Regions from separate parts of the Duganella dendranthematis genome, predicted to be linked through region 1. Evidence: predicted binding sites of a transcription regulator. Region 1 holds the regulator's gene; each other region holds the start of a gene.
What was found. Region 1 encodes LexA, which represses DNA repair genes until DNA is damaged. Its sites were predicted from a motif close to ACTGTATNNNNATACAGT; they were not measured.
Positions count from the first base shown of each region.

Region 2: the regulator LexA is predicted to act here: its motif matches at 3,677-3,694, upstream of recA (recombinase RecA).
Region 3: the regulator LexA is predicted to act here: its motif matches at 5,859-5,876, upstream of imuA (translesion DNA synthesis-associated protein ImuA).

Region 1 is NZ_CP051684.1:661,356-671,229, forward strand. Features, by position in the region: gene rpsR (30S ribosomal protein S18) at 1-81, opposite strand, end outside; gene priB (primosomal replication protein N) at 97-402, opposite strand; gene rpsF (30S ribosomal protein S6) at 424-810, opposite strand; gene HH213_RS03125 (DUF5695 domain-containing protein) at 968-1,708, shown strand; gene HH213_RS03130 (DUF5695 domain-containing protein) at 1,755-4,364, shown strand; gene lexA (transcriptional repressor LexA) at 4,458-5,096, shown strand; gene HH213_RS03140 (SEL1-like repeat protein) at 5,093-5,878, opposite strand; gene HH213_RS03145 (cystathionine gamma-synthase family protein) at 5,987-7,231, opposite strand; gene purF (amidophosphoribosyltransferase) at 7,234-8,760, opposite strand; gene HH213_RS03155 (CvpA family protein) at 8,812-9,300, opposite strand; gene HH213_RS03160 (SPOR domain-containing protein) at 9,302-9,874, opposite strand, start outside.
Region 2 is NZ_CP051684.1:1,684,936-1,694,809, forward strand. Features, by position in the region: gene sucD (succinate--CoA ligase subunit alpha) at 1-398, opposite strand, end outside; gene sucC (ADP-forming succinate--CoA ligase subunit beta) at 412-1,578, opposite strand; gene recX (recombination regulator RecX) at 2,011-2,463, opposite strand; gene recA (recombinase RecA) at 2,545-3,636, opposite strand; gene HH213_RS07835 (response regulator) at 3,783-4,511, shown strand; gene HH213_RS07840 (sensor histidine kinase) at 4,508-6,028, shown strand; gene HH213_RS07845 (DUF4212 domain-containing protein) at 6,021-6,308, shown strand; gene HH213_RS07850 (sodium:solute symporter family protein) at 6,350-8,359, shown strand; gene HH213_RS30090 (hypothetical protein) at 8,434-8,799, shown strand; gene HH213_RS07855 (prolyl oligopeptidase family serine peptidase) at 8,796-9,874, shown strand, end outside.
Region 3 is NZ_CP051684.1:3,758,156-3,768,029, forward strand. Features, by position in the region: gene HH213_RS17155 (hypothetical protein) at 1-485, shown strand, start outside; gene HH213_RS17160 (error-prone DNA polymerase) at 544-3,699, opposite strand; gene HH213_RS30565 (DNA polymerase Y subunit UmuC family protein) at 3,699-4,535, opposite strand; gene HH213_RS30570 (Y-family DNA polymerase) at 4,532-5,173, opposite strand; gene imuA (translesion DNA synthesis-associated protein ImuA) at 5,097-5,843, opposite strand; gene HH213_RS17175 (vWA domain-containing protein) at 6,184-6,843, shown strand; gene HH213_RS17180 (PP2C family serine/threonine-protein phosphatase) at 6,828-7,598, shown strand; gene HH213_RS30185 (helix-hairpin-helix domain-containing protein) at 7,595-8,515, shown strand; gene HH213_RS30190 (hypothetical protein) at 8,674-9,543, shown strand; gene HH213_RS17190 (DUF3606 domain-containing protein) at 9,844-9,874, shown strand, end outside.

The DNA of each region.
Region 1 (9,874 bases):
GCGCTTGAACAGTGGGTTTTGTTGCTTGCGCTTTTCTTTCAGCTTGAGCTTGTTTTTGTCGAACTTTTTACCGAATGCCATTTTAGGCTCCTGTATTTAAATTGCGCTGTCTTGGACAGCACTAAAATCAATGATGTGAAACACCAGGCTTTTGCTATTGCGGCTTTTCTTGTTGAGAAAACCGGTGAACTGATACAGTCCTGCCAGCGGCGTCTGACTGAAGCGGCTTGAAATCTCGCCCGCGGCAATCGCGGACACTTCAAACTCGCTCAATCGGGCGATGCCCGCCTCCATCTGCTGCGACCGGTGCTGGAGTACAGCATTGACGATCGGCATACCGGCCGGGGTGTAACGTATTGCATCCCGTTCGGCGATGAGGGCGATGAACTGGAGCTGGTTCAGCGCGGTTCCTTCTCAGACCAATTAAGCAGCGGCTGGAGCAGCAGCGGCTGGAGCTTCGGTGCGATGCGATTTCGCTGCATCTTCGCGTTGTACCGACTTCATCATTGGCGAAGGAGCGGTTTCGGCTTTCTTCAGCTTGACGGTCAGGTGACGCAGAACGGCATCATTGAATTTGAATGCGGTTTCCAGCTCAACCAGGGTTTCGTTGTCTGCTTCGATGTTCAGGCAGATGTAGTGCGCTTTGGCCAGTTTCTGGATTGGGTAAGCCATTTGGCGGCGGCCCCAATCTTCAACGCGGTGCACGGAGCCGCCGCGAGTCGTTACGGTTGCTTTGTAACGTTCGATCATGGCGGGCACTTGCTCGCTCTGGTCCGGATGGACGATAAATACGATTTCGTAGTGACGCATGTATAACTCCCTTAAGGACTTGAAAATGAGCCCACCCTGGCGTCAAGACAGGTGTGGGAAGAGGTAAGCCCGCGACTATACCAGCTTTTCAGGCGGAACGCCAGCCCGGCCATGCTGGTGTTACAGTGCCGGTATTGTCGTTCAAACAGGATTGCCCATGACACCACATTTATCCACCTGGTTGCTGCCGATGGCCGTATTGGCCGCCGCCCCTACCCTGGCGGCCGATTATCCGGCCATCCAGACCAAGGCCTACAGCACGCCGCAATGGCTGTTCGCGCTGCGCACCGACACCCAGACTTTGTCCAGGCTGACCCCGGTTAGCGACCCCAGCCACGATTTCACGCTCGGCCCGCGCGAGGAAGAACGCCAGTTCGACGGCTACCGCCACATCGGCGACCTGACGCTGAAACTGCGCCAGGGTGGCGGCGCCTGGCAAGACTACGCCACCTTCGCGAAACGCCAGCCGGTCCGCGTGCTGCCGGCCGTGCGGGCGTTGGCCGCGGCCGACATCAGCGCCAGCTTCGGCGCCGGCCTGCCGCTGACGGTGGAGCGCCGCTGGATCAACGACAAGGGCGCGCTGGTGCTGCGCTACACGCTGATCAACCGCAGCAAGCAGCCGGTCGAGGTGGCCGAGGCCGGCATGCCGCTGATCGTCGACCAGAGCGGCGGCGTCAAGGCCCGCCCCGGCGACCAGGGTGTGGTAGAAGTCAGGCGGCCGGAGGGCCAGCGGCCAACGCTGCGGGTGCAGCCGGACGGTCGCACGCCACTCGACAGCTGGCAGCCGCCGGCCGAGCAGCGCGCAAGCGGCGAAAACCACCCAAGCTGGGTCACTGGCGGCTTCACGCTGAAACCCGGCGCCAAGCGCGACATCGGCCTGCACTTCATAGTCCGCTAAAGCCGGCGAGTTGGTTAGAATGTGTGCATTGCCCTCAGGAATGCACATGAAATCTTTGTTCGCCGCCGCCCTCCTCGCCGCCCTTCCCTGCTTCGCCGCCGAGCGCGCCTACAGCACGCCGCAACTGTTGCTGGCCCTGCGCACCGACACGCAGACGCTGGCGCGGCTGACGCCGGTCAGCGATCCCGGCTTCGACTTCACGCCGGGCACGCGCGAGGCCGAGCGCAGCGGCAATGGCTACGCCCATATCGGCGACCTCAACCTGCGACTGCGCAGCGGCGACGGCGCCTGGCAGGACTATTCCTCGTCCAGGGAACGCAAGCCGGTGCGCGTGCTGGCGGCCGGCCCCGCGCTGGCCGCCGCCGACATCAGCGCCACCTTCGGCGCCGGCCTGCCGCTGACGGTGGAGCGACGCTGGCTCAACGACAAGGGCGCGCTGGTGCTGCGCTTCACGCTGATCAATCGCTCGGCCCGGCCGGTGGAAATCGGCGGCCTCGGCATGCCGATGGTGTTCGACAACATCATCACCGACCGCACGCTGGAGCAGGCCCACGCCAGCGCCAGCTTCGCCGATCCCTACATCGGCCGCGACGCCGGTTACGTGCAGGTGACGCGCCTCAACGGCGCCGGTCCGGCGCTGCTGGTGCTGCCGGACGGCCATACGCCGCTGGAAGCCTGGCGCCCGATCGACGACAACAGCAAACGCGCGCAGACCGCCGAGGGCTTTTACGACTGGACCGTGGCCAGCAAGGCCTATGCGGAAACCGACTGGAAAACCGCCGGCCAGCAATGGAATACGCCCACCAGCCTGACGCTGCAAGCGGGCGAACGGCGCGAGATCGGCGTGCGCTTTGTCACCGCGCAGTCCATCCGTGCCATCGAGCAGACGCTGGTGGCGCAGCAGCGGCCGGTGGCGATTGGCATCCCCGGTTACGTGGTACCGACCGACCTGGACGCCACACTGTTCCTGCACAGTGCACAGAAAATCTCCGCCATCAGCGCCGAACCGGCCGGCGCGCTGACTGCCACGCCGGCCACAGCGCCAGCCAGCGCCACCGCCAAAGGCTGGCTGCGCTATACCATCAAGAGCCAGGGCTGGGGACCGGCGCGGCTGAACATCACCTACGCCGACCACAGCGTGCAGACCATCAGCTATTTCATCACCAAGCCGCTGGAACAGGCCGTGGCCGACCTCGGCCGCTTCAGCACCACGCAGCAATGGTTCGATGACAAGACCGATCCTTTCCAGCGTGCGCCGGCGATCCTGACCTACGACAACGACGCCAAACGCATCGTCACCGACGACACCCGCGTGTGGATCTCCGGCATGAGCGACGAAGGCGGCGCCGGCAGCTGGGTCGCGGCCATCATGAAACAACTCGACAATCCGGACGCGGCCGAGGTGGCCAGGCTGGAACGCCTGGTCAACGAGACCGTGCTCGGCAAACTGCAAGTAGCGGAAGGCCCGCAGGCCGGCGCTGTGCGCAAGAGCCTGTTCTACTACGATCCGCAAGCCTTCCCGGCCTATTACGGCGCCACGCAAGACTGGAAGAGCTGGACCTCGTGGAACAAGAAGGATGCCGGCGACCTCGGCCGCGCCTACAACTATCCGCACGTGGCGATCGGCCACTGGGTGCTGTACCGCCTGGCGCGCAACCACAGCGGCCTGGTCACCGCGCACGACTGGCGCTGGTATCTGCAACACGCCTACCAGACCGTGGTGGCGATGGAGCGCGACGCGCCCGAATACGCGCAGTTCGGGTTGATGGAAGGCGACGTCTTCGTCGACATCCTGCAAGACCTGCAACGTGAAGGCCTGCAAGCCGAAGCCGCCAATATGGAACGCCTGATGAAGCAGCGCGCCGACCACTGGCGCTCGCTGGCCTACCCGTTCGGCAGCGAGATGGCGTGGGACTCGACGGGCCAGGCCGAGGTCTACGCCTGGATGCGCTATTTCGGCTACCAGAAGCAGGCCGACATCACGCGCGAGGTCATCCTCGGCTACGACCCGACGCTGCCAAGCTGGGGCTATAACGGCAACGCCCGCCGCTACTGGGACTTCCTGTACGGCGGCAAGACGCGCCGCATCGAACGCCAGCTGCACCACTACGGCTCGACGCTGAACGCGGTGCCGTTGTTTGCCGCCTACCGCGCCAACCCGACCGACCTGCACCTGCTGCGCGTGGCGTACGGTGGCCTGTTGGGCGGCATCACCAATATCGACCAGCAAGGCTTTGCCTCGGCCGCGTTCCACGCCTGGCCGGACATGATGCGCTGGGACGCCTACAGCGGCGACTACGGCATGGGCTTCTACGGCCACGCCTACGCCACCGCCACCTACGTTCTCAACGATCCGGTGTTCGGCTGGCTGGCCTTTGGCGCCAACCTGCGCAATGACGGCGCCACGCTGCACATCACGCCGAAGGACAGCGCCCGCAGTCGCCTGTTTGTCGCCTCGACCCGCACCTGGATCACGCTGGAAGCCGGCAAGATCGACAGCGCCGATATCGACATCCGCAACGGCGCCATCACGCTGCATTTGGCGCCGCGCACGGCATCGACGCCGACCGCGCGCGTGATCGTCGAGCGCGACGGCAAGCGCAACGACGCGCTGGTGACGTTGACAGAGGGAGTGACCGCCTGGCGCACCAAGTGAATTTATTTCGTCCGAGGCAACAAATTCCCTTGCATTTCAAGGCATACTGTACAAAAATACAGACTGTCTATATACACAGGCTCACCGTACCCCATGCTTAAGCTCACCGCCCGCCAGGAACAAATCCTGAATCTGATCAAGGACGCGATCGAAAACACCGGCTTCCCGCCGACGCGCGCCGAGATCGCCAATGAACTGGGCTTCAAGTCCGCCAACGCCGCCGAGGAACACTTGCAGGCGCTGGCCCGCAAGGGTGCGATTGAAATCGCCGCCGGCACCTCACGCGGCATCCGTCTGCTGGGCGTGCACGCCGAACCGGCCGCGTCGAAAATTCCGGCCGCGCTGATGATGTCGCTGCCGCTGATCGGCCGCGTGGCCGCTGGCTCGCCGATCCTGGCGCAAGAAAACCTGGAAACCAACTACAACGTCGACCCGGCCATGTTCGCCGCCAAGCCGGATTATTTGCTGAAGGTACGCGGGGAATCGATGCGCGACGCCGGCATCATGGACGGTGACCTGCTGGCCGTGAAAAAAGTCGATAGCGCCAAGAACGGCCAGATCGTCGTCGCCCGCATCGGCAACGACGTCACGGTCAAGCGCTACCGCAAGACCGGCGGCCTGATCGAACTGCTGCCGGAAAATCCGGACTTCAAGATCATCACCGTCGATCCGGAAGCGGACGAGTTCGCGCTGGAAGGCCTGGCGGTCGGCCTGATGCGCACCTGGCACTAACGCTTGATGTTGTTCGGTGCGACATCCCGCACCGATCCGGATGCGGTCGCGAAGTCCAGTATTTCGCGATCGCGCATTTCCTTGTGACGGGCTGTACGCTCGTTCTCCGTGCTGACATACTCATTGGTGCCAGCCTGCCATGCAGTGCGCGCGGCAACGATTTTGTCGGCCTGACGCCGGGCATCCTGAATCACTGCGCTGTAGGCGCGGTCCATCTGCGCCGAAGCGCGGCCAATCTCGGCATCGGTCATCAGGTTGGACAGGTCGGCGGGAATCGCCTTTCCGGCTGGCAGCAACTCCTGTAGCTTTTGCACGAAGCCGTTGTAGCAGGTCATCCAGGCATCGATGCCATCCCCGACCCCTTTGATTTCCTGCTTGTTGGTCGAGCGTGCCGGAATGTCCGGCGTGACGCATTTGGCATTGGACAGGGCCACATCGGCGCCGTCATAACCCTGCACGTAGTAGTCGATGTCTTTTTGACGGGCCTGGCGTTGTGTGGTCAGCGTCAGGGCGGCCTTGGCCTCGGCGTAGCCGGCGGCACTCGCTTTGCGGAACCACTCGTCACCCTTGGCGGTATCGGCAGGCATACCTTCGCCATACCAGTAAATCTCGCCCAACCGGAACTGCGCTGCAGGATTACCGGCCGACGCCAGCTTCACATACAGCGGCATCGCGCCCGCATAATTCTTCGCTTCCATCAGCTTGTTGGCGTCGGTCAATTCGTCAGCCAGTGCGACATTGCCCACGGCCAGCGCGGCCATCAGTAAAAAAGCGGCTTTCATGGTTACCCCTCGACTTAAGTGCTTAAAAATCAAGTCTATCCAAGAAGGTAACTTTGAGCAAACTAAACATATCGCCCGTTGGTTATTCGCCACCGGGGGCAAAAGCAATTAGCAGCCTTCGAGGGCGGTGCAGAAATCATCCAGCAGATCGGCGGTGTCTTCGATGCCGACCGAGACGCGGATCAGCGATTCGGCAATGCCCATCGAGGCGCGGCGTTCGGCGCCCATCTCGTAGAAGATGGTGTGCGCGACCGGGATGATCAACGTGCGGTTGTCGCCCAGATTGGATGCCGGAATCGCCAGCTTGAGGCGGTTCAGGAAGTCGAAGCAGTCCAGGCCATCCTTCAGTTCAAAGCTCAGCAGCGAGCCGTGCGCGCGGAACAGTTCCGAACTGATGGCGTGCTGCGGATGCGACTGCAGGCCCGGATAGTATACTGCGGCGACGCGCTCATCCTTCTCCAGCAACTCGGCCAGCGCCAGCGCGTTGGCGGTGGTGCGCTGCATGCGCAGGGCCAGCGTTTCGGCGCCGACCGCGATGTGGTGCGCGGCGTCCGGCGCCAGCGAGGAGCCGAAGTCGCGCAGCGCCTTGGCGCGGATCTGCGCCAGCCCCCATTGCAGCGGCGCGGCTTTCTTGTAGTTCTCGTAGATATTGGGGAAGCGGGTCCAGTCGTAGGCGCCGGTGTCGGTCAGGCTGCCGCCCAGCGCATTGCCGTGGCCGCCGATCGACTTGGTCAGCGCGTTAACCACCAGGCCCGCCCCCACCGCTTTCGGCAGGAACAGGTAGGGCGTGGTCATGGTGTTGTCCACCACGTACAGGATGCCGCGCGCCTGGCACAGTTCGCCGATGCGCTTCAGGTCCGCCACTTGCGTGCGCGGATTGGCGATGGTTTCCACGAAGACCACGCGGGTGTTCTCGGTGATGGCCGCTTCCACATTGGCCACATCGGTCGCGTCCACGAAGGACACGCCGATGCCCTGGCTCATGGCGGTCTGCCACAGGCTGTTGGTATTACCGAACAAGAAGGCCGACGACACCACATGATCACCCGTGCGCAACAACGCCTGCACCACGGCGCCGATCGCGCCCATGCCGGTGGCGAAGCAGATGGTGCCGACACCCTGCTCCATCTTGTTGACCTTGTCTTCCAGGGCCGAGATGGTCGGGTTGCCCTGGCGGCCGTAGCGGAAGCCCGGTTCCTTGCCCTGGAAAACCGACGCCAGCTGACGCGCATCGGCGTAGCCGAAGGCCACCGAGGTATGGATAGGCTTGTGCAGCGAACCGTGCTCGATGCCCTTCTGGCGGTCGCCGTGCAGGATGGTGGTGGTGAAGCCGTAGTTCTTCTTGTCGCTCATAGTTACGCTTCGCTGGCTGCCAGGTTCAGGTTCAGCTGCGAACGGCCAGCATCTTCCGGCGCGGCGGCCTTGGTCGGGTGGTGACGCTCGTATTCCAGTTTATCGAGATACTCGCGGGTCACGTCGCCGGTCACGTAGACGCCGTCGAAGCACGATGCTTCAAAGTTGGTCAACGCCGGATTGACATCCGAAATCGCCCGTTTCAGCGCATCGATGTCCTGGTACACCAGGGCGTCGGCGGTGATTTCGCGGCAGACTTCTTCCACCGTGCGACCGTGGGCGATCAGCTCGTCGCGGGTCGGCATGTCGATGCCGTACACGTTCGGGTAGATCACCGGCGGCGCGGCCGACGCGAAAATCACCTTGGTGGCGCCGGAGTCGCGCGCCATCTGCACGATTTCGCGGCTGGTGGTGCCGCGCACGATCGAGTCATCGACCAGCAGCACGACCTTGCCCTTGAATTCGTCCGGAATCGCGTTTAGCTTCTGGCGCACGGATTTCTTGCGCGCGGCCTGGCCCGGCATGATGAAGGTCCGGCCGATGTAACGGTTCTTGATGAAGCCTTCGCGGTATTCCACGTTCAGCGCCAGCGCCAGCTGGATCGCGGCAGGACGCGACGAATCCGGGATCGGCATGACGACGTCGATCTTCATGTCTTTCAGCTCGCGCTTGATTTTCTCGGCCAGGTACTCGCCCATTTTCAGGCGGGTGGCGTACACCGAGGCGCCGTCGATGACCGAATCCGGACGGGCCAGATACACAAACTCGAACACGCACGGGTTCAGCGACGGATTGTCGGCGCACTGGCGCGAATGCAGCTGCTTGTTGGTGTCGATGAACACCGCTTCGCCCGGCGCGATGTCGCGCACAAAGCGGAAGCCCATGCCTTCCAGCGCCACCGATTCCGACGCGATCAGGTATTCGGTGCCTTCGGCGGTTTCATTAATGCCCAGGCACAGCGGACGGATGCCGAATGGATCGCGGAATGCCAGCAGGCCGACGCCGGCGATCTGCGCCACCGCAGCGTAACCGCCACGCACGCGGCGGTGCAACACGGTCACGGCGTTGAAGATGGTGTTGGCGTCGATCGAAATGCCGACCGTGGCTTTTTCGATTTCGTGCGCCAGCACGTTCAGCAGCACCTCCGAATCGGAATCGGTGTTGATGTGGCGGCGGTCATTCTCGAACATCTCTTTTTTGAGCTGTTCCCAGTTGGTCAGGTTACCGTTGTGGGCCAGCGTGATGCCGAACGGGGCGTTGACGTAGAACGGTTGCGCCTCCTCCTCGCTCGACGAGCCGGCGGTTGGGTAGCGGCAGTGACCGATACCGGAGTTGCCTTGCAGCGTACGCATGTTACGGGTACGGAAAACGTCGCGCACCAGGCCGTTGGCCTTGTGCATGGCGAACATGCTGCTGTGATTGGTCGCGATACCTGCCGCATCCTGACCGCGATGCTGCAACAGCAGCAAGGCGTCATACAGCATTTGGTTGACAGGTTGATGGGAAACGACGCCGACAATGCCACACATGATGGTGCTCCTGGACTGGACTACAGATTTAAAAACGCAGATTTAAAGAATTCAAAAATTTACATGCTGCGCGATGGCAGCGGGAAGATAGGGTTTGGCCATCCGTACGCCTTCTTCCGCGTAAGGACTCAACATCGCATGCTTCCAAAAATCCTGTTGTGGCAGCGAGGTCATCCCACTCAAGATGACGGCGGCCAGCACAATTACAAGTCCACGGGCAACGCCGAACGCGGCGCCGAGCACGCGGTCGATGAAGCTCAGGCCGCCCGCGTCGAGCAAGGCGTCCAGCGCCAGCGACAACAGGCTCATCAAAATCCGTGCACCGATAAACAGTGCAATAAAGGCAACGATCAGCCGCAGCACCTCGCCCGGCACCGCCGCCGGCAGCATCTGCGCCAGCGGCGCCGCGTAGGCATTGGCCACCACGAACGCCACGATCCAGCTCAGCAGCGACAGCACTTCCTTGACCAGGCCGCGCACCAGACCAATGATGACCGACGTGGCCAGCACGAAGATCACCAGGTAGTCGAAGAGCGTCACGTCAGACGGTTTCCAGGCGGCCGTCCAGGCCCATGCTGGTCAGCTTGGCCTTGACCTTCTCGGCCTCTTCCTTGCTGCCGAACGGGCCGACCCGCACGCGGGTAATGCCCGATGGCGTTTTCTGCGTGAACGAGCTGATGCCGGCGTTTTTCAGTTTGGCGCGCAGTTCGTCCGCCTTGCCCTGGTCGCTCAGTGCGGCCACTTGCAGTACGAATTTCTGCCCCCCTTCGGCCGCCGACGCGGCGCCCTTGCCTTCCAGGATGGCCAGCGCGCGGGCGTCGTCGGACTTGGACGGCGCAGCGGCCGGCTTGGCTTCGGCGGCCTTGGCGGCTTTGGCTTCGGCCAGTTTGCGTTCGGCGTCCTTGTCGGCCTTGAGCCTGGCTTCGGCTTTGGCCTCGGCCTGCTTGCGTTCCTGTTCCTGCTTGTAGTCGGCGTCCTGGCGGGCCTTCAGTTCGCGCTCAGCTTGCGCCTTTGCCATGATTTCCGCGCGGGCGTCCGCCTTGGCTTTGGCTTCCGCCTTGGCGGCGTCCTGTTTGGTGGTATCGACGGCGGCGACCACCGGCGCGGCTGCGGC
Region 2 (9,874 bases), 1.0 Mb from region 1:
ATCAGGCCTGGGCAGTTAGGGCCCAGCAGCAGGGTTTTCGAACCCGCTTTGGCCATACGGTCCTTGATTTCCATCATGTCGCGGACTGGAATGCCTTCGGTGATGCAAATTGCCAGGTCCAGGTTGGCTTCAACAGCTTCCCAGATTGCAGCAGCAGCGCCAGCTGGCGGCACGTAGATGACCGACACGGTCGCGCCGGTTTCCGAGGCGGCTTCTTTCACCGAACCGAAAATTGGAATGCCTTCGAAGTCTTCGCCGGCTTTCTTCGGGTTCACGCCTGCTACGAAGGCGTTTTTGCCGTTCGCGTAGTCGCGGCACATGCGGGTGTGGAACTGGCCGGTTTTACCGGTGATACCCTGGGTGATGACTTTGGTGTCTTTGTTGATCAGAATAGACATATCGGTTCCTTAATTATTTACCAGCAGCTGCGGCAACAACGCTCTTGGCTGCGTCTTCCATCGTGTCAGCAGCGATGATTGGCAGACCGGAGTCAGCCAGCATCTTCTTGCCCAGATCTTCGTTGGTGCCCTTCATGCGGACCACCAGCGGTACTTGCAGCGAAACTGCTTTCGATGCGGTGATGACGCCTTCGGCGATCACGTCGCAACGCATGATGCCGCCGAAGATGTTGACCAGGATGGCTTTCAGGCCTGGGTTTTTCAACATGATCTTGAAGGCTTCGGTGACTTTCTCAGCCGTGGCGCCACCGCCGACGTCCAGGAAGTTGGCCGGCTCGCCGCCGAACAGCTTGATGGTGTCCATGGTGGCCATGGCCAGACCGGCGCCGTTCACCAGGCAGCCGATGTTGCCGTCCAGCGAGATGTAGGCCAGGTCGAATTTCGAAGCTTCCACTTCCGCTGGATCTTCTTCGTCCAGATCGCGGTAAGCGACGATTTCTGGTTGACGGAACAGAGCGTTGGCGTCGAAGTTGAATTTCGCGTCCAGCGCGATGATCTTGCCCGAACCGGTCACGATCAGCGGATTGATTTCGGCCAGCGACGAGTCGGTTTCCCAGTAGGCTTTGTACAGGCCTTGCAGGTTGGTGACGGCATCAGCGATCGAACCTTCCGGCACGCCGATTTTGGCAGCGATGGCGGCAGCGTCCGCGTCGGTCAGGCCGACGGCTGGATCGATGGCGATCGAGTGGATTTTTTCTGGGTGGGACTCGGCAACTTCTTCGATGTCCATGCCGCCTTCCGACGAGGCCATCAGCACAACGCGCTGGGTCACGCGGTCGGTCACCAGCGATACGTACAGTTCTTGTTTGATGTCGGCGCCTTCTTCGATCAGCAGACGACGTACTTTTTGGCCTTCTGGGCCGGTCTGATGGGTGATCAGCTGCATGCCCAGGATCTGGTCAGCGTATTCTTTCACTTGTTCCAGCGACTTGGCAACTTTCACGCCGCCGCCTTTACCACGGCCACCGGCGTGGATTTGAGCTTTCACAACCCAGACTGGGCCGCCCAAGGTTTCAGCAGCTTTGACTGCTTCTTCAACGGACAGGCACGGAATGCCGCGCGGTACCGTCACTCCGTATTTTCGGAGGATTTCTTTGCCTTGATACTCATGGATTTTCATGCTGGCTTCCCTTCTGATGCTGATGTGTATAAATCGGTTGAATGATTAAGCAGATAATGTTGCTACGCGCTACCCGGTGCTGCTTTGTCCACCCAGCGCGGGTAAAACTTCGCCACTGCGCTGGCCAGGCCGTGCAGGGTGAGGAATCTTGTAGTGCAAATCGGTGTGTGATGCAGAGGGGTGCCGCCAATAGTCCGCACACCATTCCGGTTGGGGATAGCGGTTGCGCGCGAGGACCGCAGCGCACGTCGGATAACTGGAGTTAACAGGGACATAAGATCGATACCGCTCTCGCGGCATGTAATTAGTTAGCAGCCTGGCGCATTTTCTCTTACTAAAAATGCACGTTGCCGCAGCTTCTACGGACAACCACCGCACCCGCGGTGCTGCAAAAACCCGCAAAGTTTAGCACACCCCGCACCGGCTGGATACTCAGTCGTCGAGATCGGCGCCTTTGATGACCTTTTGCACGGTGCGTTGCGAGAAGCCTCGCTGCAACAGAAAGCGAATTTGCTTATGTCGATCCTGTGGATCATTTGCCACGATGCCGAACTTGCGCTGCCAGATGTCGCGGGCGCGTTCGATCTCGGTGTCGGCCAGATTGGATTTGAGTTCCTGCAGGGCTTCCCCATTGACGCCGTGGCTTTGCAGCTCGGCGACAATGCGGCTATTGCCGTACCGGGCGGCACGGCGGTGGATCAGCGCTTCGGAAAAGCGCTCTTGCGACAGCCAGTTGTTTTTTTCCAGCAGGTCGAGCAGGGCGTCGACGTCGTCGCCCGCCTCGGCATATTTGGACAGCTTGCGCGCCAGTTCCAGCCGGCTATGCTCGCGCATGGAGAGATAGCGCAGCGCCCGCGCTTTGAGGCTAAGTGGTGGGGTTCGCATGGACGGCGTCGCTCCCGCGCAAGCGGGAGCCGAGACAGCGCTGGCTCAGCATGGGTTCCCGCCTGCGCGGGAACGACATGCTTACGCCGCGTCGGCTTCCGGTTTGGCCGGCTTCAGCTTGACCACGGTGGTGTCGGCGCCGGCCAGTGGCGGCAGTGCGCGCACGCCCAGCGATTCGCGCACCTTGTTTTCGATTTCCCACGCCAGCGCCGGACGCTCTTGCAGGAAGATACGGGCGTTGTCCTTGCCCTGGCCGACGCGTTCGCCGTTGTAGCTGTACCACGAGCCCGACTTCTCGACGATCTTGGCTTCCACGCCCAGATCGAGGATTTCGCCTTCGCGCGAGGTGCCGGCGCCGTACAGGATGTCGAAGTGCGCTTCCTTGAACGGTGGCGCGATCTTGTTCTTGACGACCTTGACCTTGGTTTCGTTACCGATCACCTCATCGCCCGATTTGATCGAGCCGGTGCGGCGGATGTCCAGACGCACGGAGGCGTAGAACTTCAGCGCGTTACCGCCGGTGGTGGTTTCCGGCGAACCGAACATCACACCGATCTTCATGCGGATCTGGTTGATGAAGATCACCAGGGTGTTGGTGCGGTTGATCGAACCGGTCAGCTTGCGCAGCGCTTGCGACATCAGGCGTGCCTGCAGGCCTGGCAGCGAGTCGCCCATATCGCCTTCGATCTCGGCGCGTGGCGTCAGCGCGGCGACCGAGTCGACCACCACCATGTCGACCGAACCGGAACGCACCAGCGCGTCGCAGATTTCCAGCGCTTGTTCGCCGGTGTCCGGCTGCGAAATCAGCAGCTCGTGCAGGTTGACGCCCAGTTTCTGCGCGTAGCCGACGTCCAGCGCATGCTCGGCGTCGATAAAGGCGCAGGTGCCGCCCAGTTTTTGCATCTCGGCGATGGTTTGCAGGGTCAGCGTGGTTTTACCCGACGATTCCGGACCATAGATTTCCACCACGCGGCCGCGCGGCAGGCCACCGACGCCCAGTGCCACGTCCAGGCCCAGCGAGCCGGTCGAGACCACTTGTACTTCTTCGATCGGGGCACTGGCGTCCATGCGCATGACGGAACCCTTGCCGAATTGCTTTTCGATCTGGGCCAGCGCAGCTGCCAGCGCCTTGGCTTTTTCAGATGCAGGTACTACGCCTTTTTTGTCGTCCATAATGTGCTTTCAGCCAGTTGGGTTGTTCAATACAGGTAGCACTGTATAAAAAAACAGTGCTTAATGCAAGCGGGATTTGCGCTAATTCTTTGAGAAAGCACAAAAACTCGCCAAAATAGGGGCTTGTACAGCCGGAGTAGATTCACATGCGTATTTTACTTGCCGAAGACGACAGCGTTCTGGCCGACGGGCTGACCCGCTCCTTGCGCCAGTCCGGCTACGCCATCGATTGCGTCCGCAACGGGCAGGAAGCCGACACCGCCCTGTCGACCCAGGAATTCGATTTGCTGATCCTGGACCTGGGCCTGCCCAAGCTGTCCGGCCTGGAAGTGCTGCGCCGCCTGCGCGCGCGCTCCTCGCTGCTGCCGGTGCTGATCCTGACCGCCGCCGATTCGATCGAGCAGCGCGTCAACGGCCTCGACCTCGGCGCCGACGATTATATGGCCAAACCATTCGCCCTGTCGGAACTGGAGGCAAGGGTGCGCGCGCTGGTGCGGCGCGGCGCCGGCGGCGGCGCCACCGTCATCAGGCACGGCCCGCTGAGCTACGACCAGGTCGGTCGCAGCGCTTATATTAATGAGCAGATGCTGGACCTGTCCGCGCGCGAACTGGGGCTGCTGGAAATCCTGCTGGCCCGCACCGGTCGTCTGGTATCGAAAGAACAACTGGTCGATCACCTGTGCGAATGGGGCGAGGAAGTCAGCAACAACGCCATCGAAGTCTATGTGCACCGGCTGCGCAAGAAGATCGAAGTCGGCGGCGTGCGCATCGCCACCGTGCGCGGCCTCGGCTACTGCCTGGAGAAATTCACCGAAGCCGCGCGCGCCAGCGCCGAGGCCGAGGCCAGGGCCGACACCGGAAACGCCAGCAAGTGAGCGCCGTCCCGGAAACCGCCGAACCGGAGTATCAACCGCCCGCCCCCGATGCGGACGAGGACATACAGCATTCCCTGTTCGGCGAAATCCTGGACTGGATGCTGGCGCCGCTGCTGCTGCTGTGGCCGATGAGCATCGCCATCACCTACCTGGTCGCCAAGTCGATCGCCAACCAGCCCTTCGACCATGCGCTGGAAGACAGCGTGACGGTGCTGGCGCAGCAGGTGCGCTCGGTCGATGGCAAGCTGATCAAGAGCCTCAGTGGATCGGCCCGCGACATCCTGCGCGCCGACGACATCGACAACGTCTACTTCCAGATCCAGGGCCCGCAAGGCGAACACATCGACGGCGACCGCGACATGCCGCAGCCGGTGCTGGACGATGAAGACAAGACCAGCGCCGGCGGCGTGCGCTTCCGCAACGACAGCATGCATGGCACGCCGGTGCGGGTCGCCTTCGCTTACGTGCAGATCGAGCGCAACGATGGCAGCACGCCGCAGCTCGCGCTGGTGCAGGTGGCCGAGACGCTGGAAAAGCGCGCGCAACTGGCCAACGCCATCATCAAGGGCGTGATCCTGCCGCAGTTCATTGTGTTGCCGGTGGTACTGGCCCTGGTCTGGTTTGCGCTGGCGCGCGGATTGTCGCCGCTGGCGCAATTGCAGGAGCGCATCCGCGCGCGCAGTTCGGAAGATCTGAGTCCCATCGCCTCCAACCAGGTGCCGGAGGAAATCTCGCCGCTGGTGCGTTCGCTCAACGAGATGCTGTCGCGGCTGTCGCTGACGATCGATATGCAGAAGCGCTTCATCGCCGACGCCGCCCACCAGATGCGCACGCCGCTGGCCGGCATGCGCATGCAGTCCGAGCTGGCCCTGCGCCAGACCGACAGCGGCGAAATCCACCGCTCGCTGGAACAGCTGGCCAAGAGCTCGGAAGCGGCGACGCGGCTGGTGAATCAATTGCTGGCCCTGGCGCGCGCCGAGAACCATCCGCAGACCGGCAGCGTCATGCAGTCGCTGGACTTGTCCGAGCTGGCGCGCATGGTGGTGCAGGACTGGGTGCAAGCCTCGTTCTCCCATCGCATCGACCTTGGCTTTGAAGCGCCGCCACTGCCGCTGCTGATCACCGGCAATCCGACCATGCTGCGCGAATTGCTGTCTAACCTGATCGACAATGCGCTGCGCTACACGCCGGCCGGCGGCAGCGTCACCGTGCGGGTGCGCAGCGACGAACTGGAGCACGGCTACCTGGAAGTGGAAGACACCGGCCCCGGCATCGCACAAGGCGAACGCGAGCGCGTATTCGAGCGCTTCTACCGCATCTTGGGCAACACCGCCGAGGGCAGCGGCCTGGGGCTGGCGATTGTGCGCGAGATTGCGCAGCAACACGGCGCCGAGGTCGACATCTTCAGCAATCCGCGCGCGACGCAGCCCAAGCTGCCGGGCGCGCTGTTCCGCCTGACTTTCCCGCTGCCGCCGGCGCAGCACGACGACGAAAACGAAGCGCCGTACTATGGATAAACCGCAACCTTCCGCCGCGCCGCCGCTCACGCGCCTGCAACACTGGCACAAAACCCGCCGCATGACCGCCCTGCTGCTGACGCTGTGGATGCTGACCGGCTTCTGCGCCGCCTTCTTCGCCCGCGAACTGGCCGGCCTGAGCGTGTTCGGCTGGCCGCTGTCATTCTATCTGGCGGCGCAGGGGGCGTCGCTGGTCTACCTCGGCATCATCGCCTTCTACGCCTGGCGCATGCGCCGGCTCGACCGCGCCGCGCGCCAGCAACCGGAGCCGTCCGCTTGAAGCCACGCACCTTCTTCCAGCGCCTGCGCAGCTACTACGCCATGTTCACCGCCGGCTTCGGCGGCTTCCTGATCGCGCTGGCCGCGCTGGAACAGGAAGGCATGCCGCGCGTGTGGATCGGCTACCTGTTCATGTTCGCCACCATTGTGCTGTACGCGCTGATCGGCGTCATCAGCCGCACCTCCAACGTGCTCGAATACTACGTGGCCGGCCGCCGCGTGCCGGCCATGTTCAACGGCATGGCCACCGCCGCCGACTGGATCTCGGCCGCCAGCTTCATCAGCTTGGCGGGCGGCCTCTACCTGCACGGCTTCGACGGCCTGGCCTACATCATGGGCTGGACCGGCGGTTATTGCCTGGTGGCGCTGCTGATCGCGCCCTACCTGCGCAAGTTCGCCCAGTACACCATCCCCGACTTCCTGGCCGAGCGCTACGGCGGCGCCGACGATGCCGAGCGTGGCGGCCGCGCGGTGCGCATCCTGGCCGTGATCGCCACCATCATCGTCTCCTTCACCTACGTGGTGGCGCAGATCTACGCGGTAGGCCTGATCGCCTCGCGCTTCACCGGCGTTGATTTTTCGGTCGGCATCTTCCTCGGCCTGGCCAGCATCCTGGTGTGCTCCTTCCTCGGCGGCATGCGCGCCATCACCTGGACCCAGGTGGCGCAGTACATCATCATCCTGGTGGCGTTTCTGATTCCAGCCATCTGGCTGTCGGCCAAACATACCGACAACCCGATTCCGCAAGTGGCCTACGGCAAACTGCTACCCAAGTTGAGCGCGCGCGAACACGTGTTGCAGGAAGATCCGAAAGAAGCCGAAGTGCGCGCCATCTTCCGCCAGCGCGCCGCCGACTACGAGCAGCGCCTCAGTACGCTGCCATCCTCCTGGGAAATCGGCCGCGCCGACGCCCAGCGCAAAGTGGACCACGTCAAAACGCGCAACGCCTCGCTGCTGGACATCCGCAGTGCGGAACGCGAACTGGTGGCCTATCCGAAAAATGCCGACGAGGCCGAACGCGTGTGGAGCGAAGCGCGCGAGCAGAACCTGCAACGCGCCGAACCGATCACGCCGCACGCTACGCCCTACCCCGGCGACCCGGCCACCTCCGACATCAAGCGCAACAACTTTCTGGCGCTGGTGTTCTGCCTGATGCTGGGCACGGCCGCGCTGCCGCACATCCTGATGCGCTCCTACACCACGCCGTCGGTGCACGACACCCGCGTCTCGGTGCTGTGGACGCTGTTCTTCATCCTGCTGATCTACCTGACCATTCCGGCGCTGGCGGTGCTGGTCAAGTACGACATCTACAACGCGCTAGTCGGCACCAACTACGACCATTTGCCCAACTGGGTGTCGTACTGGGCCAATGTGGACAAGCTTAATCCGCTGTTCAGCATCAACGACATCAACCATGACGGCGTGGTGCAGCTGGCCGAAATCACCATCGACGCCGACGTGCTGGTGCTGGCCACGCCGGAAATCGCCGGCCTGCCGTACGTGATCTCCGGGCTGGTGGCGGCCGGCGGCCTGGCGGCGGCGCTGTCCACCGCCGACGGCCTGCTCCTGGCCATCTCCAACGCGCTGTCGCATGACGTGTATTACAAGCTGGTGGACCGCAGCGCCTCCACCCAGAAGCGGGTGACGATTTCCAAGTTGCTGTTGCTGGCGGTGGCCTTCATCGCCGCCTACGCCGCCTCGACCAAGCCGGGCGACATTTTATCGCTGGTGGGTGCGGCCTTCTCGCTGGCCGGTTCGACGCTGTTCCCGGCGCTGGTGCTGGGCGTGTTCTGGAAGCGCGCCAACCACCACGGCGCGGTGGCCGGCATGACGGTCGGCTTCCTGGTGTGCGTCTACTACATGCTGCACACCAATCCGATCCTCGGCGGCGGCGCGGCAAATCAATGGTTCCATATCGCGCCGATTTCGGCCGGCATCTTTGGCGTGCCGGCCGGCGTGCTGACCGTGGTTGTGGTCAGCCTGCTGACGCCGGCGCCGGGACCGCGCGCGGCGGCGCTGGTCGACTACATCCGCGCGCCGGAGCAACATTAAAATACATTTATGCTGTGGCGCATTTGGCAAGCTGGTGCTATCTTGTCTTGATTACTTATTTTATAACAAGGCATATGCGCTTCCACCACTTTTTGCGCGCCCTGGCTATGGCCGGCGCGTTCCTGTGCGGCCACTCCCAGGCCGTCGACGCAGCCAAGACCCTGCCGCCGATCGCCGACTTCTTCACCAATCCCGAATTCAGCGACGCCCTGTTGTCACCGAGCGGCAAATACCTGGCGGTACGGGTCGCCACCAAGAACAAGCGCGACATGCTGGGCGTGGTCGACCTTGCCACCGATGCAGTCAAAGTGGTGGGCAATTTCGGCGATGCCGACATTGGCACCTACCGCTGGGTCAACGATGAGCGGCTGGTGTTCACCGCCGCCGACCACGACCTCGCCGAAGGCGACATGCGCTACGCCCCGGCCTGTTCGCAGTGAACCGCGACGGCAGCAAATTCCGCCAACTGGCGCAGCGCAGCTGGCAGCCGTTCATTACCAACGGTTCCAGTACGGCCAGCCGCGACCAGCTGCCGTGGCATACCTATCTGCTGGGCCAGCGCGGCGCGCAGAACTCCGACTATATCTACGTCCAGGATCGCATCTACAGCAGCAGTGGAGAGTTTCTCTACACCAATGTGCTGCGGCTCAATACAGTGACCGGCCGCACCAGCGGCAGCATCGCGCGGCCCGGCGACACCGTCGCGTGGATGCTGGACAACGACGGCGAACCACGCCTGACCACCACCCGCGAAAAAGGCGGCAGCAACAACATTTTCTACCGCGATCCGAACACCAACGACTGGCGCAAGCTGACCGATTTTGAGCGCTACACCGGCCGCGGCGGCGGCTTCCGCCCGTTCGCTTTCGGCAAGAACGGCACGCTGTACGTGATGCATACCGCGCCCGGCACCGACACCAACGCCGTCTACAGCTACGACGTCGCCAGCGGCAAGCTGGCCGATAAGCCGCTGGTCAACCTGGAGGGCTATGACTTCAGCGGCCAGCTCATCTTCGACAAGGACAAACTGCTGGGCGTGCGCCACCTGACCGATGCCTGGGGCACCACCTGGCTCGATCCGGCCATGCAGGCGATGCAGGACAAGGTCGACAAGCTGCTGCCCAACACCAACAACCTGCTGACCCTGCCATCCCGGCCGGAATCGCCGTGGGTGCTGGTGAGCGCCTACGCCGACATCTGGCCACGGCGCCTGATGTTGTACAACAGCGAAACCGGCAAACTGCGCATGATCAGCGCATCCTTCCCTAACATCGACCCGAACCAGATGGGCCGCAAGGAACTGGTGCACTACAAGGCGCGTGACGGTCTCTCCATCCCGGCCTGGCTGACGCTGCCGAAAGGCGGCGGCAAGAACCTGCCGATGGTGGTGCTGGTCCACGGCGGCCCATGGGTACGCGGCGGCAGCTGGGAATGGGTGCCGGCAGTGCAGTTCCTGGCCTCGCGCGGCTACGCCGTGCTGGAACCGGAATATCGCGGCAGCACCGGCTACGGCGG
Region 3 (9,874 bases), 3.1 Mb from region 1:
TAGACATTGAGGCCGCATCGCACATCGCTTGGTTGCGTGCTCATACGTACACCCTCTCGCCGGATAAGTATTCAGTTGAAAATCATCGTATTGGTGCCATTGGGGAGTGGTCTTTGCTCAGGCCTATCAAATGCCAGGATGCGGTTAAGACAGTTAGTTTAGTTTCGTTCAGCGGAGTTCCGGAGCCTGATTTTTCGTTCGTTTTTTTTGACTCCGCAACTCAGAAATCTGAAGTTTTCCACTTCGATATTAAGAGTACAGCGTCGAAAAAGAATAAGTGCTTTTACTACAATGCGGCTAAGCATGATGAAAAGGGGGCTCCTCACATTCTGGGCATGGTATTGGACTTGAACATCAAGATTGCTGATGTCTTCGTAGTCCATGCCTCTGAATTATTTACAGAAAAATCCCTCGCTGTTCTTCGTGCCGAAAATGAGTACAAGGCGGGTGACCCCTTTGGTAGTTTGCACGCCAACTTAATTTAGCGAGGTTGTCCGCCGTCAATGGTTGGCTTTAGGGAACGCGAATGGCACAGGAAACGAGCTAGTGGAAGTTACGCGACCGTGTCTCAAGTTCACCGAGCAGATGCGAACAGTCAACGAGGCGCTTCGCTATCAGGTTGCGAACGCCTTGTTTGGACTGCCAGATACCATACACTCCAAGCAATTGTGAGGTCATCAACTCGCGGCGCTGTTGGTCTACAAGACTTGGCCACACGATGATATTGATGGTGCCGAACTCGTCTTCAAGCGTCAAAAAAATCACGCCGTTTGCCGTCTCGGGACGCTGTCGCACAGTGACGATTCCACAGCCTCGTGCGAGTTGTCCATCGTCGAACGTGTTCAGGATTTCTGATGGTGTGAATCTCATTTTGTACAGGCGGTCACGTAGCAGTGAAAGTGGGTGTCGTCCCAGTGTTAGACCGATGTGCCGGTAGTCTGCGACGATGTCTTCACCCTCGGTCGGAGCTGCCAACTCGAGCATAGGCTCGGCAATTCCTGCTTCCTTCAATAGTCCCTTATCCGGAACGCTGGCTGCGGCATTCCACATGGCTGTGCGACGATTGCCAGTAAGTGATGCCAGTGCATTTGCCGAAGCGAGTGCTTTCATGTTCTCTTTGGTGAGGTCTGCCCGCATTGCTAAATCACGGGTGCTCTCGAACTGCCTTGCTGCACGTGCTTCCTCAATCCGGAACGCCGCTTCCCGCTCCATACCTTTTATACTGTTTAGTCCTAATCGTACAGCGGGCAATCGATGACTGGACGGCTCCAAAGAAGCCTCCCAGCTGCTTGTACAGACGTCGATAGGACGTACCTCAACGCGATGGCGTCGGGCGTCCTGTACTAGTGATGAAGGGCTGTAGAATCCCATCGGCTGACTGTTAAGAAGAGCTGCTAGGAACTCGGCTGGATGATGGCACTTCAACCAGCTGCTTGCGTAAGCCAGCAAGGCAAACGAATGTGCATGAGACTCAGGAAAGCCATACTCCGCAAAGCCACGTATCTGGCCCACAATCGATTTGGCAAATTCGGTGGTGTATCCACGTTCCGCCATACCGGCCATGAGCTTGTCTTCGAACTGCTCCAGACCTCCTTTGCGTTTCCACGCAGCCATCGCGCGGCGAAGACGGTCTGCCTCACCTGGCGAGAAACCTGATGCAATCATCGCTATGGACATCACTTGTTCTTGGAAAATCGGAATGCCCAAGGTACGGCTCAACACCGATTCGAGTTGAGGCGGATAGTCCACTGGGTCCTCGCCACGGCGCCGACGAAGAAATGGATGAATCATTCCACCTTGGATAGGACCAGGACGAATAATGGCTACCTCAATCACAAGGTCGTAGAACTCCCTGGGCTGCATCCTCGGTAGCATCGACATCTGAGCGCGGGATTCGATTTGGAAGACACCAACGGTATCGGCCTTCGAAATCATGGCGTAGGTTGCAGGGTCTTCATGCGGGATGTCACTCAGTTCAAATCGTTCACCTCTCTGCTGAGAAATGAGTTCGAGCGCGCGGGACATGCATGAGAGCATACCCAATGCCAAGACATCAATTTTCAAAAGTCCGACTGCATCGATGTCGTCTTTGTCCCATTGAATTACGGTACGGTTGGGCATAGCCGCATTTTCAATCGGGACCAGACGTGACAACGGGCCTCGTGAAATTACGAAACCACCTGGATGCTGTGACAGATGGCGTGGGAAGCGCATCATCCGGTCGGCAATCTGCCCCCACTGGTCGGCAACGAGAGAGTTCGGTTCGAATCCGCATGTCAGCAGTCGTTGCTGAAGGTCAGATTGCCCACCCCAGCCGTGACTGGCCTTCGACACCTTATCAACAACCGACAGGTCTACACCCAAGGCTCGGCCAACATCGCGAATGACGCTGCGTGGGCGATAGCAGATGACCACGGCTGTGAGTGCTGCTCTAACCCGGCCATATTTTTCGTAGATGTACTGAATGACTTCTTCCCGACGCTGATGCTCAAAGTCCACATCGATGTCAGGAGGCTCGTTACGTTCACGCGAGATGAATCGCTCAAAGAGTAGTGTTCCGCGCGATGGGTCAACTTCTGTAATACCCAGGCAGTAGCAGACAGCAGAGTTTGCAGCGGAGCCGCGTCCTTGGCAAAGAATTTTTTGAGACCTTGCAAATCGAACGATGTCGTAGACCGTTAGGAAGTACGGTTCATATTCCATTTCACCGATAAGAGCTAGCTCGTATTCAAGCTGGTCCTGTACGTTTTCTGGAATGGCTTGTGGGTAGCGCCAGTGCGCCCCGATGTAGGCTTGTTCTCGAAGATAAGCTTTGGGTGTCTTCCCTTCAGGTGCAATCTCACCAGGGTATTCATACCGCAGTTCATCGAGAGAGAAGGAGCACTGCTGCGCGACGCGGATAGTTTCGTCTAATGCAGAACGTGGATAGAGAATGCCTAGCCGAAGGCGAGAGCGTAGATGTGCTTCAGCATTCGACGCGAGACCATAGCCGCATTGGGCAATTGGCTTTTTCAAACGAATGGCAGTCATTGTGTCCTGCACTTCTTTCATCGACCTGCGATGCATCATCACATCCCCCGTTGCGACGAGGGGAAGACTAAATTCTTCTGATATCGCTTCGACCATTGCGCGATGCTTGTCATCCTCCGCGCGATAGTGAAGCGTCAGAGCCACACGTGCTCGACCAGGTGCGCATCTAACAAGCCATTCGGCTTGCCGCGCGACATCATCAAAATCGGCGTTGTATGTGGGGCATAGAATAAGTTGGCAGTCTGGTAGACCTCTTAGATGTGCGTACGTAGCCACCGGGGTAGCGATGTCCCTCGGGTGTACCAAATACTGTCCTTTATCTGCCCGACGCCGCGCATCCGTGATTAACTCACTTAGATTGCCATAGCCATTTCGGTTCATAGCCAAGATGAGCAGTGTGAACGAAGGAGAGCCGTCTTCCGGCGTTACCACCATCTGGCTGCCAATAATCAGATGAAGCCCAATCTCTTTGGCTTCGACGTGTGCCTTCACTACACCCGCGAGTGAGCACTCATCTGTAATGGCCAGCGCACTGTATCCGAGTTCCGCCGCTCGCTGAACTAGAAGCTCAGGCGGAGAGGCGCCTCTCAGAAATGAAAAGTGGCTTACGCATTGGAGTTCAGCATAGTCGGGTAGCGTGAGTTCCGACTTAGTCTTTTGCTCGTCCATCAGAATTTCCCGTGCAAGTACCAGGCGCCACCAGGCACTCGCTCCAGATAAATCCAGTAGCACGACGCATCTGAGGCTTGCGCAATATAGTAGTCACGCGCGGCTGTTTGGCCGTTCCACCAATGTCCTTCAATGCGCTCGGGCCCTTTAATTATCTTTAACGGCGAACCATAGAATGGACGGTCGTCCCGGACCAGTAGCTTATGCGGCTCGTCCAGCAACCAGAATGGGCGCTCAAACGCCTTGACGTCTTCCGTCAATTTTATAGGAGTCTGGCTTATCGGAATCCACGCGTTAGAGGCTTCTGGCACGTGGTCTGGGGTCTCCACAGCTACCAGCACGTTTTCAGGTCCCAAACGGGCGCTAAGCAGCTCCATGAGGCGCTTTCGGTCAGCCGGACTTCCTCCAGGTTCGGGAAATAGGTCGTCAGTCAGCGGAACCATGGCTGCCAAGAGTCGCACTTCAAGGCGAACCCCGATTACCGGCGCCGTCAATTCAACGCGAGGTAATCGTTCTTTGAGGAGTCGACTCATGTGGTCGATACGCCAGGCTGGTTCCCCCAAACGAATCTCGACTTCAGTCGCGGGAATGGCTTCTCGACCGCGTTCGTGTTCCAGCATGAACGCGAAAGTATTCACCGCCTGCTGGCGAGCTACCAGCCAACCAACGAATTGTTCCAGCAACCCTGTCGCACCGTCCAGTAAAGCCTCTGCATGCTCAACCCTGTCGAATGTTTCGATACGAGCACTGAAGGTCTCAGGAATGGCAATCCATTGAAACATTTCGGGGGCCAGCCCATAGGCGAGGTCCAATTCCTCGAGGACCTGCTTACTCATCCTGCGCTGTACACCTTGGCGGGGAGGCGACGTAAGGCGGCGAGGTCGGTAGCGCCGATGCCCGCTAGCCATTCCAGATGAGGTACAGCAGCGGGCAAGTAATCACATGGGATGCGGTCCAGCTGCCGCTCCAGCGAAGCCATCTTCACAGTTCGACGTAGCAAGGCCAAGCGTCTTGATAGTGGCAGACGAGCTAGCAGCCAAGCGCCCAACGCAGTAGGCCCGGTTCCAAGTCGAACGGTTACGCCTACAGCTTGCGTGCTTGCTCGAATCCTTCTACCTATCGCCGCACGCCCCCGAAAAAGTCCTAGACTTGCGGTGACGTCCAGCACAATACTTGAGTCGCCAGCGTGCGCCACTTCCGGCGTGAACTGAAGCAGTGCCAAAGCGATGGCATTGCGAGTTATTTCCTCACGCTGAAGGTCTCGCTCTAACACGACGGTTGACGGCGCCACTGCGGATACTCCGCCTGGCCGCATACCGACACGAACCCCTAACGCATAGGCTTCACGCGATACCGAAATGACTTTCCCTTTTTCGACAACGACGTAAGGCGCCGGGTCACACCAACGCGGCCTGACGGACTCGAGTGGTAGGAGTGGGAGATGAACGCTTAACCAGTACCGCATTTTGCTCATCCAGGAATCGTTGACGTGCTGGCATTTTGGCCAGTGGAATAATTAGTGGTTGGTCGTGATGCGGGCCACGTCGCTTAATAACTTCTGCTGATATTCCGCCTGCCGACGGTCGTAGTGCTATTCGAAGTGGCGCAGGAGAGGCATCAGCAGCGGCGCTTAAGGGGCGTAAAAGCCAAAATGTTGTGTCCGTTGATTGCGCTGCTAGATTCAGTCGACGAAGGGCTTCATTGCGTATGTTCTTCTGCCAGAGTAAAACCGCTCCAAAACCCCCATTCCGTAGAATTTGCTCAGTCGACCATAGGGCATTCGCCGTCGTGGGGGCACGAATCCAAAGAAGATTTGGGCAGTGCAATCCCAGGAATTTGCATGCGGCCGAGTTGGGGCGATGAGGGGGCTCAATAAACGCGACATAACGGCTTTTGGATAAATTTGCGAGAGCCGGGCGCAGCAGGTGCATTTCTCCAATCCCAGGCTGTTGAAGTAGGAGCTCTACTAAGGTGGACTGAGGCCAGCCTCCCTCGGGCAACTCCGCGTCCAGGCACTCATACCCAGAAGGAGAGGACAAAGTGCGGCTGCGACTCAATTCGTCTGCGCGCCAAATGTGTTGCCGCAGGGTGGCCTCAGCAATACGCTGTTCTTCGGACGATGTTGTGAGAGGTGGCGCAATCATGAGAGTGCATTTTTTACTGTATGTATGTACAGTATTACTATAGACCGCCAATGCATCGGTAGTCAAGTTGCCAAGTAGCTACTGAATGCACCAAACGCCTTTTGCTTGCAGGAATGGAGGCATTTCCCTCTGGCTTCGTTTGAAGAATGCGGCTGTCGATTTGAGTTTGAAAGGCTATAAAGTTTAGCTTGCCATGAAACTGTTTATATGCACCCGGTATGTACATTGCCTTGAACAGAAATTTGCTTCTACTTAAGTTGTAGAAACGCCTTTCCTCTTTGACGGAAAGTAACTATTATTGATTGTAAATTTTTAATTTACTTGCATGTTGGAGAACGCGTTGAGTGACCAAATCGCTTTTGTTGACCCTGGATTTGCGGACAATCCCGAACCACGCTGTCCATGCGTATTGTTGCTGGACGTATCGGGAAGTATGAGTGGCGCTGCAATCACCGAGTTGAATGCTGGCTTAGCTACCTTCCGGGATGAGCTCGCAGCAGACTCTTTGGCGATGCAACGAGTTGAGGTTGCCATAGTTACCTTTGGCCCAGCCCAAGTTGAACTACCATTCACTTCGGCAGGCGCTTTTTACCCACCAGTGCTTAATGCGCGCGGCGATACACCCATGGGCGCGGCTATTACTCAAGCATTAAATTTGCTGAAAGACCGGAAGGCAGAATACCGAGCAAACGGGATTGCGTTTTACCGTCCATGGGTGTTCTTAATTACTGACGGAGCTCCAACGGATACATGGCAAAACGCTGCGGCGGAAGTCAAAGAAGGGGAAGCATCTAAGGCATTTGCGTTCTTTGCGATTGGTGTGAAGGGGGCGAACATGGAAATTTTGAGCCAGATTAGTGTGCGTTCTCCGTTGTCGCTACAGGAGCTCAAATTCCGAGAGTTGTTTAGCTGGCTGTCGAACTCGCTTCGTTCGGTATCTCGTTCCACTCCCGGTACTGAAGTTCAGTTAAGTGCTCCCACTGGGTGGGCTTCAGTTTGAGCTGGTACGCGATTGGGGCGTCCGTCACCGGTACCTCGCACATATCCACGAATCGCGTCTGTGAGGATAGCTGCTGGTTTCAGACGGATACGCTTCCCAATGGACCATTTCTAGCGGTATTCGTCGCGGATGGGGCGGGTAGCGCCTCGCATGGAGAAATTGGCGCAGAGCTTGCAATGCAAGCGGCGGCTGAGAAAGTCGCTGAGAAGACGGCTAAAGGAGAGTTTGGGATTGCGGATGAGTTAGCCGTTGAATGCGTTTTAGCTATCCGCATGCGTCTAGAAAGTTATGCAGCTGAGCATAGCTTGGTCATGCGAGACTTAGCGTGTACCTTCTTGGGTGTCGTCTCCCTTCCTCAAGCTTCGCTAGCGATGCAGATTGGAGATGGCGGCATTGTGTTAAACGCTGGCAAAGGGTTGGAGCTGGCGATAGTTCCGATGTCAGGCGAATACGCAAACATGACTAGCTTTGTCACTGATGAGAACGCTGTAAAAGCCTTGCAGACGCGCGAATATATAGGCCAGTTGACGGAGGTTGCCGTTTTCAGCGATGGATTGCAGCGGATAGCACTACAGTTGGCGACCAACACACCACATGTTCCGTTCTTCAGTCCTTTTTTTGATGCGTTGCGACGCGCGACGCCTGAAGATGAGGATGCTTTGCATCAAGCATTGAACAACTTTCTAAACAGCGAGCGCGTTAATTCGCGCACTGATGACGATAAAACTCTGGTCGTCGCAACCTTTAATGAATGACAGAAGTGGCAAAGGCATTTGTTACGTCGCGGGGAGAATCCGTAACCATCAGTCGAGAGCTCGGTCGTGGTGGGGAGGGGAGTGTATTTGAGCTTGCGCCGGAGTCGCACAACGTCGCAAAGATTTACCACAAAGTCCCTGATAAAAAAAAGCAGGATAAGCTTCGCTTCATGGCGACACGCTCGTCAGAGAAGCTCCTCAAGTATGTCGCTTGGCCACAATCAACGCTGAGTGATTCCAAGACCGGGGCTGTCGTCGGTTACCTAATGCCCAAGGTGACCAACCGTTCGTCTATTCAGATGCTGTACAGTCCCGCTCATCGTAGGCAAAATCACCCGAAGGCAGGGTGGGACTTCCTGCTGTTTATCGCGAGGAATGTCGCTGCGGCATTTGAAGTGCTTCACGCGGAGGGTCATATTCTCGGCGATGTGAACCAAGGCAACGTCATGGTCGGTAAGGATAGCACTGTAGTAATTATTGACAGTGATTCCTTTCAGGTAGAAGCCAACGGAACTGTGCACTTTTGTGAAGTTGGAGTATCTCACTTTACTCCCCCGGAGCTACAAGGACTCTCTTCGTTCTCAGGCTTTCGTCGTACGATAAATCACGACAATTTTGGCCTCGCGTTGTTGATTTTTCATACCTTGTTCGGAGGACGACATCCATACGCGGGTGTCCCGCAGAGAGATGGTGTCGGGGACTCTCTTGAAAGCGACATTAAAGAATTCCGGTATGCCTATGCCAAAGATGCGAAGCAGAGGGGAATCGCGCCTCCTCCACGTTCAATCCCGACATCGATGTTGCCTTCTGAGGTGGAACAGCTTTTTCATCAAGCATTCACTGAGCAGGGGCGCGCACTTCCCGACCTACTGCTAGCCAGTGGGTCGCCGCATTGGATGCTGTTCGTGGAAGACTAAAAAAGTGTGCTAACTCGGTTTTGCATATTTATCCAGGCCATCTCTCCGAATGCACTTGGTGTGCGCTAGAGAAAATTGGGGTTTCCTATTTCACCGATATGGGCGCTGCATATGTGCGGCCCGCTACAGGCTTCGACCTTGGGCGATTCTGGACTCTCTTGGAATTGGTTAAGCCTCCAGCCCCTTTCGCCTTGCCAGGTATGCCTGATTTCAACCTTAGCCCAACGCCACTTTCGGTGGATGCGTTGGCGGATAGTGGTCAGTTGTGGATTAGGATATTAGCTATTTTGGGCGGAGTTTTGATGGTCGCTCAATCGCTGAAGCTGATTATCCCCGCAGTGATTGTCGCGTTTTGGGGATGGCATTTTGGTAGCCCCAAAGAAAATAAGGTCCGTGCCGATGAGCATCGGAGAAGGAAGCAAGCGCGTGACTCTGCAAAGTTAAACTTCGACCGCCTTGTACAGCAAGTGAAAGCATCCATTGGACCACAAGGATTTGTTGCGAAGAAAACTGAACTGGAGAAGCTGCGCGATGAGTACAAAAAAATTCCCGAAATGGAGCAGCGTGAAATCACTCAACTGAAAGACACCGCGCAAGCAAGGCAGAAGAAAAAGTTTCTCGAACAGTGCTTCATAGACGTGGCAACTATTCCGAACGTCGGTCCGGGGCGGAAGGCCGCGTTACGCTCTTTCGGTATCGAAACGGCAGCCGATGTAACGAAGCACGCTGTGATGCAGGTCAAGGGTTTCGGCGAAAGGAATACAAGGGCGATGATGGATTGGAAGGCGAGTTGTGAACGTAAATTTGTTTACAACCCAAGCGTAGCGTTCACTCCAGCAGATACAAACGCAATTAGGAAAAAATTCGGTACAAGGGCCGCCCAGATTGAACGAGCCCTTGAGGCGGGCTTGGGAGAACTGAAGTCGTTTGCTGCGGTTTCGGAAAGTAGAAAAAAGGTAGCGCTGCCTAGTTTAGAAGCTGCGGCGAAACAGCTCGCGCAAGCTGAACAGGATTTGTCAGTCTTCTAGATGGATTCCCACAGATGCGGATGAGGGATATCGTTGAAGCAGCCCTGTCGCTTTAGAGTTTTCACCATCATTTATATAATGGTGAAATTTATATAATGGTGAAAGCTTGCGAGAGGGCGTTGTCGAAGCGTTTCGCTGCCCCCCGGCGGAACTAGCACTCGGGAATGCTCTCTAGATAAGGGTAAGCAAGATGAAGGCGACACATTCAGGGAGGGGCGCATTCGGGGTGGCTTGGTGTGGGAGCTAACTGAGGCAAGCGTTGTCAACTGATATGGTAAAGCTTTTATCCGAGAGCTTACTATGTCAGACGACCTCAAGAATCGTGGTGGCC